2 regions of the Micromonospora sp. WMMD1120 genome follow, and region 2 is predicted to be linked to the other one. Evidence: riboswitches for the same ligand, from Rfam matches in the RefSeq annotation. Region 2 holds a riboswitch; the other holds the start of a gene.

What was found. Region 2 has a riboswitch for thiamine pyrophosphate ahead of thiE (thiamine phosphate synthase). Riboswitches for the same ligand answer to the same signal wherever they lie in the genome.
Region 1: linked by a shared signal. The riboswitch ahead of O7634_RS02650 (ECF transporter S component) and the one ahead of thiE (thiamine phosphate synthase) in region 2 are both predicted to bind thiamine pyrophosphate.

Annotation. Positions count from the first base shown of each region.
Region 1 covers NZ_JARUBO010000005.1:550,042-557,467, forward strand. Annotated here, with positions in the region: gene O7634_RS02630 (acyl-CoA dehydrogenase family protein) at 57-1,979, opposite strand; gene O7634_RS02635 (DUF6328 family protein) at 2,162-2,665, opposite strand; gene O7634_RS02640 (SIS domain-containing protein) at 2,816-3,565, opposite strand; gene O7634_RS02645 (alpha/beta fold hydrolase) at 3,693-4,523, opposite strand; TPP riboswitch at 4,630-4,734, shown strand; gene O7634_RS02650 (ECF transporter S component) at 4,809-5,402, shown strand; gene O7634_RS02655 (ABC transporter ATP-binding protein) at 5,435-6,862, shown strand; gene O7634_RS02660 (energy-coupling factor transporter transmembrane component T) at 6,859-7,426, shown strand, end outside.
Region 2 covers NZ_JARUBO010000005.1:1,194,241-1,201,666, forward strand. Annotated here, with positions in the region: gene thiD (bifunctional hydroxymethylpyrimidine kinase/phosphomethylpyrimidine kinase) at 10-795, opposite strand; gene O7634_RS05640 (thiamine phosphate synthase) at 792-1,406, opposite strand; gene O7634_RS05645 (thiazole synthase) at 1,403-2,182, opposite strand; gene thiS (sulfur carrier protein ThiS) at 2,179-2,379, opposite strand; gene thiO (glycine oxidase ThiO) at 2,370-3,578, opposite strand; gene thiE (thiamine phosphate synthase) at 3,575-4,201, opposite strand; TPP riboswitch at 4,196-4,304, opposite strand; gene O7634_RS05665 (ThuA domain-containing protein) at 4,605-7,426, shown strand, end outside.

The DNA.
Region 1 (7,426 bases), 640 kb from region 2:
ACACAGCCGGGCAGCGCGACACAGCCGGGCAGCGCGACACCGCTGACCGGGCACGGTCAGGGCTTGGGTGGGATGCGGCGGCGGACGTCGTCGGCGGTGGACGGGCCGGGCGCCCAGCGGGCCACCCAGGGCAGCTCGGTGGGCGGGGTGATGACACCCTCCTCCAGAGCCGCGTACCGGCCGGCGAGGATCCGCTTCGCGGCGGTGGTGTCGACCGCGTCGGTGTTGTCCCACAGCGCGGCGAAGAGGGCGTCCACCCGCACCCGGGCCTGCCGGCAGAACAGGTCGGCCAGTTCGACGTTCTCCGGGCGGTCGTCGCGTTCGGTCCAGGCGCGGACGCACACCGCCGACATCGCGAACAACTCGGCGCCGATGTCGACCACCCGGCCGAGGAACGCCTGCTTGCGCTCCATCTTTCCCTGCCAGCGGGACATCGCGTAGAACGTCGACCGGGCCAGCTTGCGCGAGGACCGCTCGACCTGGCGCAGGTGGGCGGCGAGCGGCCCGAACTCGGCGTACGCCGATGGGGTCTGCCCCCGACCCACGGCCAGGGTGGGCAGCCACCTCGCGTAGAAGACGCCGGCGCGGGCGCCGGCGCGGGCCTTGCGGCCCAGCCCGGCGTCCGGGTCGATGATGTCGCCGGCCACCGACAGGTGGGCGTCGACCGCCTCCCGGGCGATCAGCAGGTGCATGATCTCGGTCGAGCCCTCGAAGATGCGGTTGATGCGCAGGTCGCGCATCATCTGCTCGACGGCCGCCGCGCGTTCACCCCGGGCGGCGAGCGAGTCGGCCGTCTCGTAGCCGCGCCCGCCCCGGATCTGGATCAGCTCGTCGGCGATCTTCCAGGCCATCTCGCTGGCGTACAGCTTGACCAGCGCCGCCTCGATGCGGATGTCGTTGCGGTCGTCGTCGGCGAGCAGGCAGCACAGGTCGAGCATCGTCTCCATGCCGTAGGTGGTGGCGGCGATGAAGGAGAGCTTCTGCGCCACCGCCTGGTGCTCGCCCACCGGCCGACCCCACTGGACCCGGTCGGCGGCCCACTCCCGGGCCACGTGCAACGCCCACTTGCCGGCGCCCACGCACATCGCCGGCAGCGAGAGCCGGCCGGTGTTCAGGGTGGTCAGGGCGATCCTCAGGCCCTTGCCCTCGCCGCCGATGACGTTCTCGGCGGGCACCAACACGTCGTGGAAGCGGGTGAGGCTGTTCTCCAGGCCGCGCAGGCCGACGAACTCGTTACGCCGCTCGACGGTGATGCCCGCGCTGTCGCCCTCCACCACGAACGCGGTGATCCCGCCGCGCCGTCCCGGCGCCGCCGGCACCCGGGCCATCACCACCAGCAGGGTGGCCACCGTGCCGTTGGTGGCCCACAGCTTCACCCCGTTGAGCCGGTAGCCGGCGCCGTCCTCGGTGGGCTCGGCGACGGTGGCCAGCCGGGCCGGGTCGGAGCCGACGTCCGGTTCGGTGAGCAGGAACGCGGACACCTCACCGGCGGCGAGCCGGGGCAGGAACCGCTGTTTCTGCTCGGCGGTGCCGAACATCTTCAGCGGCTGCGGCACACCGATCGACTGGTGCGCGGAGAGCAGGGCGCCGATGGCCGGGCTGACCGAGCCGGCGAGCATCAGCGCCCGGCAGTAGTGCAGGTTGCTCAGCCCGAGCCCGCCGTACCTCCGGTCGATCTTCATGCCGAACGCGCCGAGGTCGGCCAGGCCGTGGAACACCCGGTCCGGAATGGAGGCGTCCCGCTCGATGGCCGCGCCGTCCACCTCGGAGGTGAGGAAGGCGCGGAACCGGCCGAGGAAATCCTCGGCGCGGGTCGCCTCCTCCGGGTCGGAGCGGGGCCACGGGTCGATCAGGTCGAGTCGGAACCGGCCGAGGAACAGCTCCTTGCCGAAGCTGGGGCGGTCCCAGGTGGACTCGCGGGCCGCCTCGGCGACCTGCCGGGCCTCCTTCTCGGAGACCTGCCCGGCCTCCGCCGGCAGGGGGGCGGCGACGCCCGGCGGGGTGGCCTCCGGCTCGCGGTCGTCCGGTGCCGGTCGGCTGTCCTGCGTCGTGCTCACGGCTGCCCCCTCGAACCTCGATGCGGCTGCGTCGACGTGCGCGACTACCACAACGCTACCCCCGGGTATTACCCGGGGGTAGCGTCGCGTGGTGTCCGGTCCTGTCAGCGCCCGATCGTCGTCTCCGGGTCGTCGTCGTCATCGTCGATGTCGTCCTCGCCCCAGTTGCGACGGGCGAACGGGAGGATCATCCAGAACGTCAGGAACCAGACTCCGGTCAGCGCGCTGAGCAGGAAGGCGATCGGCCGGGCCAGCACGAAGTCGGTGATCAGCAGCACCGCGCTGACCATCGCGATCAGCATGAAGGCGAGACCGCCGCTGGCCATCCGGTGCGCGAAGCGGACCAGTTCCGGCTTGCGCCCCTGCCGGAACAACGCCCTGTGGAACGCCACCGGCGAGATGATCATGGCGGTGGCCGCGGCCGCCGCGAGCAGAGCGACGATGTAGACGTCCCGCTGGAACTCGCTGGTGCGGGTGAACCCGTTGCTGAAGGGCAGGGTGAGCAGGAAGGCGAAGAGGATCTGCACTCCGGTTTGTGCGACCCGCAACTCCTGCAACAGGTCGGCGAAGTTGCGCTGCCAACGCTGCTTCTCGGTCTCCTTGGACACGCGCTACCTCCGGTGCGACGCTACTGCCGGCGGTCCCGGCCGCCGGCAGCAACGCCAATGCCCCACCCGGCCGAGCGCGAAACAGCTTCACGACATCCCGCGTTCATCTCGGAGACGCACCTCGGCCACGTATGCCGACCGGACCGGGCGTCAGGCGCCCCGCCGGATGCGGCCCGCGTACCGGGCCTCCCACTCCGTGTTGTGCGCGTCGCCGTCGGGGATGTTCGCCGACAGGTAGACCGGCGGCCGCTCCCCCGCCGCCAGCAACCGCGCCACCACCTCCACGGTGATCTGCTGGGCCAGCAGCGCGGCGGTGATCGAGGAGACCGCGCCGACCGCGCCGCCACCGGGCAGCGGCAGCGTCGCGTCACCGTACGGGGCGCCGTTGTCGAGCACCACGTCGGCGAGGTCGCTCAGCCTCCGCCCGGACGGGTGCCGGGAGGCCATCCGGTCGGAGTGCTGCGCCGAGGTGATCGCCACCAGCGGGTGACCGTGCTCCTTCACCAGCGTGGCGAACTCCACCATCGCGCCGTTGACCCCGGAGTTCGAGGCGAGCACGAAGACGTCGGTGGGTCGCACCGGCGCCAGCTCGTACAGGCGGTGCGCGACCGACGGGTCCCGTTCCAGAAACGGACCGAGCCGGTCGGCCGGTTCGCCGCCCAGCAGCACCAGGTCCCGTAGCGCGATCCGGTTGGTCGGCACCAGCCCACCGGCCCGACCGGCGATCTCCATGGCCAGGGCCTCCGAGTGCCCCGTGCCGAACGCGTGCACCACACCGTCGGCGCGGACCGCCTCGGCGATCAGGTCGGCGGCCCGCCCCACCGCCTCCCGTTGGCTGGCGGCCACCCGGCCGATCGTCTCGGTCACCACAGCCAGATAGGCCTCGGCGCTCACCGTCATGCGTCCTCCAATGTCCGATTGCCGCCCAGTCGACTCACCGCGAGGTCGACCGCCGCCCGTCGGCGCGTCAACCTGCTGATTCCGGACCGGCGCGAACCGCCCCCGGCCGGTGGTGGCGGCCCGCCACTCAGGCCGTCCCACCGGCGCGGGCCAGGATCGCCTCGGCGAGCGGGCCGGGCGCGACGTCCGGAATCCAGTGGCTCACCCCGGGGATCGGCACGAAGCGGTAGTCCCCGGTGACGTTCGCCGCGCAGGCCTCGGCCGCGGTCCGGCCGATGGCGACGTCCCGGTCGCTCCAGACGTACGTGGTGGGCACCGCGACCGGGCCGACGCCGGCCAGGTCGGCGCGCGACATCGCCCGGTACCAGTTCAGCGCGGCCGTGAGCGCCCCCGGCGCGCGCATCGGGTCGGCGTACCGGTTCACCCGGGCCGCGTCGCCCACCCCGCCGAGCAGCTTGCGCAGTGCGGTGGCGTGCCAGGCCAGCAGCACCCTCTCCGCCTTCTCCGGTTTGCGGAACAGCGCGATGTACGACGAGCGGGCCTTCTGCTGGGCGTCGGTGGCCAGCGCGTGCGCCATCGCGGCCGGATGCGGCACGGACACCGCGGTCAGCGTGCGGACCCGCTCGGGGTGCCGGGCCGCGACCGCCCAGGCCACCACCGCGCCCCAGTCGTGGCCGACCAGGTGCACGGCGTCCAGTCCGAGGGCGTCGAGCACCGCTACCGCGTCGGCGACAAGCTCGGGGATCCGGTAGTCGGCCACCGCCGTGGGCCGGGCCCCGGGCGAGTAGCCGCGCTGGTCCAGCGCGTACGTGCGCAGGCCCCCCGCGTGCAGCGCCGGCACCACGTCGTCCCACTCGCCGCTGTGCTGGGGAAAACCGTGCAACAACAGAACGGGTACGCCGTCCGGCGGACCGTCGACGGTCACCTCGAACGTGAAGCCTCGCGCGTCAACCCGCATGATCGACAGCGTACCCAGTCGGCGGCGGACGGATCGCCGCCGCAGGTCAGGCGGATGCCCGCTGGGCCGGCGGCCCGGGTCGGTGTTAGCGTCAGCGAGACAACTTCATATCCGACAGGGGAGCGCACAGCGCTGAGAGTGCGGGCACGCCCGCAGACCCTCGAACCTGATCTGGGTAATGCCAGCGCAGGGAGTTCGGTCGACCTCCAGCCGCGCCGTGGTCCGGCGCCACCGGGCACGGCGTGCGTCTTCTCCTGGTTCTCTTCACTTGAACTGGGAGCAAACATGACATCCACCAGCGACACCAACCGTTGGCGCACCATCGACATCGTGGTCGCCTCGGTGATCGCTGTCGCCTTCGGCGTCATCTTCTGGGCCTGGGGTCTGGTCTGGAGCGCCACCGAGGGCGCGTTCGCCTTCTTCCCACCGGCGCAGACGCTGCTCTACGGCGTCTGGCTGATGCCGGCAGTGCTCGGCGGGCTGGTCATCCGCAAGCCCGGCGCCGCGCTGTACTGCGAGACGGTGGCGGCGGTCCTCTCGGCGCTGCTGGGCAGCCAGTGGGCCGGCACGGTGATCCCGCAGGGCTTGGTGCAGGGCATCGGCGCCGAGTTGGCGTTCGCCGCCTTCCGGTACCGGTCGTTCCGGCTGCCGACCGCGGTGCTGGCCGGCGCGTTGACCGGTCTGAGCGCCGCGCTGTTCGACTTCTTCGTCTGGAACGTCGACTACGCGCTGGGCGACTACCGCATCCCGTACGCGCTGCTCACCATCGTCAGCGCCACCGTCATCGCCGGCGCGGGCAGCTGGCTGCTCACCCGGGCGCTGGCCAACACCGGCGTGCTGGACCGCTTTCCCGCGGGCCGCGACCGCGCCCTGATCTGACCGCCCGGACGGGCACCGCAGAGGGGGGTCTGGTGGGCGGGGTACTGCTGCGCGGGTTCGGCTGGCGGCACGCCGGCCGGCGGGCCTGGGCGCTGCGCGGGGTGGACCTGCGGGTCGAGGCCGGGGAACGGGTGCTGCTGCTCGGGCCGTCGGGGGCCGGCAAGAGCACGCTGCTCAGCGCCCTCGCCGGGCTGCTCCCGGAGGACTCCGGCGAACAGGAGGGCACCGTCGAGATCGACGGCCTCGACCCGCGCAAGGGGCGGGAACGGGTCGGCGTCGTCTTCCAGGACCCGGAGACCCAACTGGTGATGGCGCGCTGCGGCGACGACGTCGCGTTCGGGTTGGAGAACCGGGGCGTACCGACCGACGAGATCTGGCCCCGGGTCGACGCGGCGCTGCGCCGGGTCGGTTTCCGCTATCCCCGCGACCGCGCCACCGCCGCGCTCTCCGGCGGCGAACAGCAGCGCCTCGCCCTGGCCGGCGCGCTGGCCCTGCGCCCCGGCCTGCTCCTGCTCGACGAGCCGACGGCCAACCTCGACCCGGTCGGCGCCGAGCTGGTCCGGCACGCGGTGGCCGGCGCCCTGGACGCCGACACCACACTGATCCTGGTCGAGCACCGGGTCGCCGAGGCGCTGCCGCTCGTCGACCGGGTGGTCGTACTGGAGCCCGGCGGCGGCGTCCGCGCGGACGGCGCCCCCGACGCGGTCTTCGCGGCGCACGGCGCGGCCCTGGCCGCCGAGGGGGTCTGGGTGCCCGGTCACCCCATCGCGCCCCGACCGGCCACCGCCGGGCCCGGGGAGGTGTTGCTCACCGCCGACCGGCTCGGCCTGCCGCCCCGGCTGGGCTCCACCGATCTTTCGGTACGCGCCGGTGAGGCGCTCGCCGTACGCGGACCCAACGGCGCCGGCAAGTCGACACTGGCGCTGCTGCTCGGCGGGCTGCTCCGGCCGGGCGCCGGGCGGGTCACCGCGTCCGCCGAGCTGGCCGGCGCGGACCACCGCACTCCCCCGCACCGCTGGCGTGCGCCCGCGTTGGCCCGGCGGATCGGGTCGGTCTTCCAGGACCCGGAGCACCAGTTCGTCACCAGCACCGTCTTCGACGAGCTGGCGCTCGGTCCGCGCCGGACGGGTCAGCCCGAGCCGGTGGTCAGCCAAACGGTGGCCGGGCTGCTCGACCGGTTGCGGCTGGCCACGCTCGCCGCCGCCAACCCGTACACCCTCTCGGGTGGCGAGGCGCGGAGGCTGAGCGTGGCGACCGCCCTGGCCACCGCGCCCCGCCTGCTGGTCTGCGACGAACCCACCTTCGGCCAGGACCGGCGGACCTGGCGGGAGCTCGTCGACCTCTTCGCCGACCTGCGCGACGCCGGCCACGGTGTCGTCGCGGTCACCCACGACGCGGACTTCGTCGCCGCGCTCGCCGACCGCACCGTCACCCTGCCGGCGTCGGACCGCGAGCGATGATCAGCATCGAGCCGGTCGCCGCGCCCGACGCTCCGCTGGCCCGCCGCAACCCGGTGGCGAAGGTCGCCGCCGCGATGGTCTTCTCGTTCACCCTGCTGGCGACCCTGGACCCGCTGGCGCCGGCCATCGCCATCGCCATCGAACTCGCCGTGCTGCCGCTGTTCGGCATCCGCTACCGGGTGCTGGCCCGCCGGGCCTGGCCGCTGCTGCTCAGCGCCGCCGGCATCCTGGTCACCCTGGTGCTCTTCGCCGCCGACCGGTCCGGCCAGGTCCTGCTGGACGCCGGTCCGGTGCTGGTCAGCACCGGTGTGCTGCTCACCGCCCTCGGCCTGGTGCTCAGGGTGTTCGCGGTGGCGCTGCCCGGCGTGATCGTCTTCGCGACCACCGATCCCACCGACCTTGCCGACGCGTTGATCCAGAACGTCCGGGCGCCGGCCCGGTTCGCCATCGGGGCGCTGGCCGCGTTCCGGCTGGTGCCGCTCCTCGGCCAGGAGTGGCAGATGATCAGCATGGCGCGACGCGCGCGGGGCGTCGACGCGGGCCACAATCCGGTGGCGAAGCTGC
Region 2 (7,426 bases):
CCCTGGTGATCAGGCGGACCAGCCGAAGTGGTTCAGCGGCCCGCGCCCAGCTCCCAGCTCCCAACCCCGCGCGCCGGTCAGCGCACGGAGCACGTACTCCTTGGCGGCGCGCACGGCCGCCGGCACCGGATCGCCGTGCGCGAGGCGCACCGCGATCGCCGCCGAGAACGAGCACCCGGTGCCGTGGGTGTGCCGGGTGTCCACCCGTGGGCCGCGCAGCACAGTGCTGACCCCGTCGCCGTGCAGCACGTCGACCGCCTCGCCCCCGTCGAGGTCACCGCCGGTCACCACCACGTAATCCGGGCCGCCGGCCGCCAGGGCCTCGGCGGCCAGCACCATCGCGGCCACGTCGTCCACCGGACGTCCGGTGATGGCCGCGGCCTCCGCGCAGTTCGGCGTCGCCACCCGGGCGTACGGCAGCAGCCGCTCCACGGCGCCCACCACACCGAGCTGATGTCCACTGGTGGCGACCAGCACCGGGTCGACGACGAGCTGGGGCAACCGGCCGTCGCGAGCCGCCTCGGCCACCACCTCGGCGATCGCCGGGGTGCCGAGCATCCCCGTCTTGACCGCGCCGACGGTGAAGTCGGCCAGCACGCTGTCCAACTGCTCGGTGACAGTGCGCGGAGGCAGCGGCAGGACGGCGTCGACACCCCTGGTGTTCTGCGCGGTGACCGCCGTGAGGACGCTCGTGCCGTAAGCGCCGAGCGCCGCGAAGACCTTGAGATCCGCCTGGATGCCCGCGCCGCCGCCGGAGTCGGAGCCGGCGATCGTCAACGTTGTTCGTGGCGTCATCTGTCCTCTTTGGTTGCGGTTTGGGGCTGCTGGAAGGCGCTGACCAGATTTGCGGCTGTCGCAGAGGGGTCTTCTGCGCGCATCAGTGCGCCCAGCACCGCCACCCCGACGGCTCCCGCCTGGACGCAGGTGATGACGTGTTCCGGGGTTTCGATCCCGCCCAGGGCCAGCACGGGGACCGGGCTGACGCCGACGAGCTCGCGCAGCCCCGCGACGCCCAGGGGTGGGCCGTAGCCGGGTTTCGTCCTCGTGTGGTGGATCGGGGAGATGGTGGCGTAGTGCTCGGTGGTCAGGCGGCCCAGCTCTGCCCGGTCGTGGCAGGAGCGGCCGACCAGCGGATGGGACGGTGGCGGGTACGGGCCGGCGGCCGGCAGGTGGACCGCGTCGCCGCCGAGCGGGTCGGGGCCGGCCACGATGAGCGTCCCGCCGACGTCGGCGAGGATCGCGCGGAGGTCGGCGGCGAGGGCGGCGCGCTCGGGCGGGGGCAGGTCCTTCTCGCGCAGCACCACCCAGCGCACTCCCCCGGCCACCGCGCCCGCCACGACCCGGTCGAGCCGGTCCCGCGCGACGAGCCGGTCGGTCAGGAGGACGACTCCGGACGGCCGGCTCACAGGTCCGGTCTTCCCTCGTCCGGGGTGGACGCGAGCGCGTGGAAGCGACGGGCGATCCGCCCGGCGCCCGCCGCCAGGCGCCCGGCCTCGACCGCGTAGCGCATCGCGGTGGCCATCGCCACCGGGTCGGCCGCCCGGGTGACGGCGCTGGCCAGCAGCACCCCGTCACAGCCCAGTTCCATCGCCAGCGCCGCGTCGGACGCGGTGCCGATGCCGGCGTCCAGGATCACCGGTACGTCGACGCCCTGGCGGATGAGCCGGATGTGGTGCGGGTTGCCGACGCCGAGCCCCGAGCCGATCGGCGAGCCGGCCGGCATCACCGCCGCGCACCCCACGTCCGCCAGGCGGCGGGCCAGCACCGGGTCGTCACTGGTGTACGGCAGCACCGTGAACCCGTCGGCCACCAGCTCCTCGGCGGCACGCAGCAACTCCACCCCGTCCGGCAGCAGCGTCCGCTCGTCGCCGATCACCTCCAGCTTGACCCAGTCGGTGTCGAACGCGTCCCGGGCCAGCCGGGCCACCTTCACCGCCTCGATCGCGGTGTGGCAACCGGCCGTGTTCGGCAACAGGCGTACGCCGCAGCGGTCCAGCAGCTCCAGCAGCCCGCCGGTGGAGCCGGGCGCGGTGCCCACCCGGCGCAGCGCCACAGTGACCAACTCGGTCCCGGACGCCCGGATCGCCTGCTCCAGCACGTGCAGGTTGGCGGCTCCGCCGGTGCCCAGGATCAGCCGCGAGGTGAACGTCTGGCCACCCAGCTCGAACGACACCCCGCTCACCCGCCCTGCGCCGCGGTGAGCACCTCGACCCGGTCACCGTCGCGCAGCGCCCGGGTCGGCCAGTCGGCCCGGGGCACCACCTCGCCGTTGACCGCGACCGCCACCCCGCGCGGGTGCGGAACGATCTCGCCGACCAGGTCCGCCACCGACACGTCGGTGGCGACGCTGCGCCCGGTCCCGTTCACCGTCAACTCCACCGGTCCCCCTTCGTGGTCCGTTCCGGTCCGCCCGTCCCGTCCGCGCCGGAACCCGCCGGCGGCGTACCAGCCGCCGCGGAACCGGCAGCGCCGGCACCGTCGAAGCGATCGGCCCGCAGCGGCGCGAGCAGCGGATCGGGTACGCCGCCGAGCACCAGGTCGGCGATCAGGTCGGCGGTGAGCGGGGTGAGCACGATGCCGTGCCGGTGGTGCCCGGTGGCGACCAGGACACCCGGCCGGCCGGGCAACGGCCCGAGGATCGGCGCGTTGTCCGGGGTTCCCGGGCGCAGCCCGGCGACCGCCTCGACCAGCTCGTACTCGGCCAGCTCGGGCAGCAGGTCGACACCCGCGCGCAGCAGGCGCTGCACCGCGCCGGCGGTGACAGTGGTGTCCGACCGCTCCTCGACGGTCGCGCCGAGCACGACCTCACCGTCGGGGCGAGGCACCAGGTAGACCGACTCGCCGTCGGCGTACCCCCGGATCACGTGCCGGAAGCCCGGCGCGCCGCCGTCGGGCGCGCGCAGCCGGAGGATCTGGCCCTTGACCGGCCGCACGGGCAGGCCGGTGAGCGCGGCGGCCCCGCAGCCGGCGGCGACCACGGTGTGCCCGGCGTCCACATCGGACAGCCGGCGGACCGCCCGTGGCACCAGCACCGCGCCGGCCCGCCGCGCGGCCGTGCGCAGCGCCGGCACCAGCCGGCGGGGGTCGACCTGGTGGTCGGTGGGCGCGAGCGCGCCGCCGCGCACCCCCGGGGCGAGCGCCGGTTCGTGGTCGCGCAGCGCACTGGGGCGCAGCGGGGTCACCGGCAGACCCAGCCCCTGCTGGTACGCCCAGAGCCGGCGCGCCTCGGCCAGGTCGTCGCCGGTCAGCCCGACCAGCACCGTGCCCTCGGTCCGGTAACCGATCCCGACGCCGGTCGTCGCGGTCAGCTCGGCGGCGAACGCCGGCCAGCGGGCGGCGGACGCCAGCAGCAGCTCGGTCAACAGCCGCTCCCCGAAGTACGCCTCGGCGACCGGGGAGAGCATGCCGGCGGCGACCGCCGAGGCCCCCGAGCCGGACGCGGCGTCGTACACCTCGACGCGCAGCCCACGGGCGGCACAGCGCCACGCGATGGCCAGCCCGATCGGGCCCGCGCCCACCACCGCCACGTCCGGCCGGGCCCGGTCGCGTGCTGGCGCTGACGGTGACCGGCCGGTCAGCACGCCAGCGCCTCGATCAGCTCGGCGGTCGCCCGTGCCGGATCGGCGGCGGCGGAGACGGCGCCGACGACGGCCACCCCGTACGCCCCGGCGGCGCGCAGCGCGGGCACCCGGGCGGCGGTCACCCCGCCGATCGCGATGACCGGCACGTCGACGGCGTCGACGACGGCGCGTACCCCGGTGGGGCCGATCGGGTCCGGGAGTCCGGTCTTGGTGCTCGTGCGGTGGCACGGCCCGACGCCCAGGTAGCTGGCGCCGGCCGCGACGGCAGCGCTCGCCGTGCCCGGCGCGCGGGCGGTGGCGCCCAGCACACCGGCGGGGCCGAGCACCCGGCGGGCGGCGGCGACCGGCAGGTCGTCGGCCCCGACGTGCCCACCGGCGGCACCCACCGCCAGGGCGACGTGCAGCCGGTCGTTGACCAGGCAGGTCGCCCCGTACGGCGTGCAGAGCGCGAGCACCCGCCGGGCCAGGTCGTACGCCTCGCGGTCGGTGGCGGAGTCCTCGACCCGGACCTGCACGACGAGGTCGGCGCGGGCCGCGCTGAGGGCGGCCCGGACCACGGCGAGCGGTTCGCGCCCGGGTCGGGTGTCGGTGATCAGATGCAGTCGGCCGAGGGACGGCACGGCAACACTCCTCCCTGCGCCGGCATTACCCGGATCAGGTTCGACGGTCGGGGGCTGTCAGCCCCCCTCTCAGCCCGGTACACCGGGCTCCCGTGGGTTACGTGAGTGTCACCGTACGACAGAACCGCCGCTCTGCCAAGGCGCGGGCCGGCGGGGGTCCGGCGGCCGGGCGCGGCGAAATCTGTGGGGCACTTCATACGGTCCTGTTCGGAATGTCGCCCGCCGTTGCAGAACCGTTACCCGTCCGCATCTTGCCCGACATCGAACCAGCCGAATTAATTTGTTCAGCGATTCGACAAAATGTCGGTGGGACACCTGACGAGGTGTGACCACCGACTCCACCGGGGACGGCATTCGGCGAGCCGGCTCCAGCGAGCTCTGTCACTACGACACAGGAGGCGGCGTGTCCCGTTCTCGTCGTGCCCGCGTACCCATCACCGCAACACTGATCTCACTGGCCATGGCCTCGACCACGCTGTTCGGCACGCCCGCCCAGGCGGCCCCGCAGCAGGCCCCGGCAGCCCAGGTGGCGCCGAAGGCGGCCAACGCCGCCGACGATCCCTACTCCGTCCTGATCTTCTCCAAGACCGCCGGTTTCCGGCACGACTCCATCCCCACCGGCATCGCCGCCATCCAACAGCTCGGCGCTGCCAACGGATTCACCGCCGACAACACCGAGGACGGCGCGGCATTCAACGACGCCAACCTGGCGAAGTACAAGGCCGTGATCTGGCTCTCCACCACCGGTGACGTGCTCAACGCCGAGCAGCAGGCGGCGTTCGAGCGCTACGTCAAGGCCGGCGGCGGCTACGTCGGCATCCACGCCGCCTCGGACACCGAGTACAGCTGGGCCTGGTACGGCGACCTGGTCGGCGCGTACTTCGCCAACCACCCGCAGAACCAGACGGCAACGGTCAAGGTGGAGGACCACGCCCACCCGTCCACCGCCGAGCTGCCGGACCGCTGGTCCCGCTTCGACGAGTGGTACAACTACCAGACCAACCCCCGGCCGGACGTGCACGTGCTGGCCAGCCTGGACGAGAAGTCCTACACCCCGGGCGCGGGCGCGATGGGCGCGGACCACCCGATCGCCTGGTGTCAGGACTACGACGGCGGCCGGTCCTGGTACACCGGCGGCGGCCACACCCGCGAGTCGTACGCGGAGCCGGAGTTCCTGTCCCACCTGCTCGGCGGCATCCGGACCGCGGCCGGTGTCGCGGACGCCGACTGCGGCGCGTCGAAGACCGCCAACTTCGAGAAGGTCACGCTGGACAGCAACACCAGCAACCCGATGGAGCTGGACATCGCCCCCGACGGGCGGGTCTTCTACATCGAGCGGGACGGCCGCGTGCAGATCGTGAAGCCGGACACCGGCAACACCGTCACCGCCATCGACCTGGACGTCTTCACCGGCAACGAGGACGGCCTGATCGGCATCCGGCTCGACCCGGACTTCGCCACCAACAAGTGGGTGTACCTCTACTACGCGCCGAACGACGGCGTCACCCGCAACCTGCTCTCCCGGTTCACGGTGACCGGCGACACCATCGACCCGGCCAGCGAGAAGCAGATGCTGCGGGTCGACACCCAGCGCAACACCTGCTGCCACGCCGGCGGCAGCATGGCGTTCGACAGCGCGGGCAACCTCTACCTGGCCACCGGTGACAACACCAACCCGTTCGAGTCGAACTCGTACTCGCCGCTCGACGAGCGGGCGGGCCGCCAGGACTACGACGCGCAGCGCACCTCCGCGAACACCAACGACCTGCGCGGCAAGGTGATCCGCATCCACCCGGAGGACGACGGGACGTACACCGTCCCGTCCGGCAACCTCTTCCCGCCGGGCACCGAGAAGACCCGTCCCGAGATCTACGCGATGGGCTTCCGCAACCCGTTCCGGATCGGCACCGACCCGAAGACCAACACGCTGTACGTCGGGGACTACGGGCCGGACGCCAACAGTGACAACCCGAACCGGGGCCCGCGCGGTCTGGTCGAGTGGAACATCGTCACCCCGGGCAACTACGGCTGGCCGTACTGCACGGGCACGAACGAGGCGTACAACGACTACACCTTCCCGTCCGGCCCGAGCGGCCCGAAGTTCGACTGCGCGGCACCGGTCAACAACTCGCCGAACAACACCGGCCTGACCAACCTGCCGCCGGTCGTCCCGGCGACCGTCGACTACGGGTACGCCGGTGACGCGCGCTACCCCGAGATCGGCGGCGGTGGCGCCCCGATGGGCGGCCCGGTCTACCGGTACGACGCGGACCTCAACTCGACCCGCAAGTGGCCGGCCTACTACGACGGCAAGGCGCTGCTCGGCGAGTGGAACCAGAACAAGATGTACACCATGCAGGTGACCGCCGACGGCAAGTCGCTTGTGGACATCAACCAGCTGCTCGCCGGCATGAGCATGATCCGGCCGATGGACTTCGAGTTCGGCCCGGACGGCGCGCTGTACCTGATCGAGTGGGGCAGCGGCTTCGGCGGCAACAACGACAACTCCGGCGTCTACCGGATCGACTACACCGCCGGTGACCGCGCCCCGATCGCGGCGGCGTCCGCCAACCCGACCTCGGGTCCGGCGCCGTTGACAGTCACCTTCTCCAGCGCCGGCTCCCGGGACCCGGACGGCGGCGCGCTCACCTACGCCTGGACGTTCGGCGACGGGCAGACCTCGACCGAGGCCAACCCGACGCACACGTACGCCACGGCGGGCAACTACACCGCCCAGCTCACCGTCACCAACCCCAAGGGCCGGACCGCGGTGGCCAACGTGCCGGTCACCGTGGGCAACACCGCGCCGACGGTCTCCATCGAGTTCCCGCCGGACGGTGGCTTCTTCAACTGGGGTGACCAGGTCCGCTACTCGATCAAGGTGACCGACCCCGAGGACGGGGAGATCGACTGTGACCGGGTCGGGTTGCAGGTGCTCCTCGGTCACGACGAGCACGCCCACCCGCTGGAGCAGCACACCGGCTGCACCGGCACCGTCCAGACGTCGCTCGCCTCCGGGCACGGCGCCGAGGCGAACGTCTTCGCGGTCTTCGAGGCCACCTACACCGACGAGGGCGGCGCCGGCGGTTCCGGCGCGCTGACCGGCCGGCAGATCGAGGTTCTCCAGCCGAAGCAGAAACAGGCCGAGTACTTCACCGCCACCGGGCGCGCCCCGGTGAGCACCGGCGGTGGCGACCCCGGCGTGCAGCGGGAGACCGGCTCGGA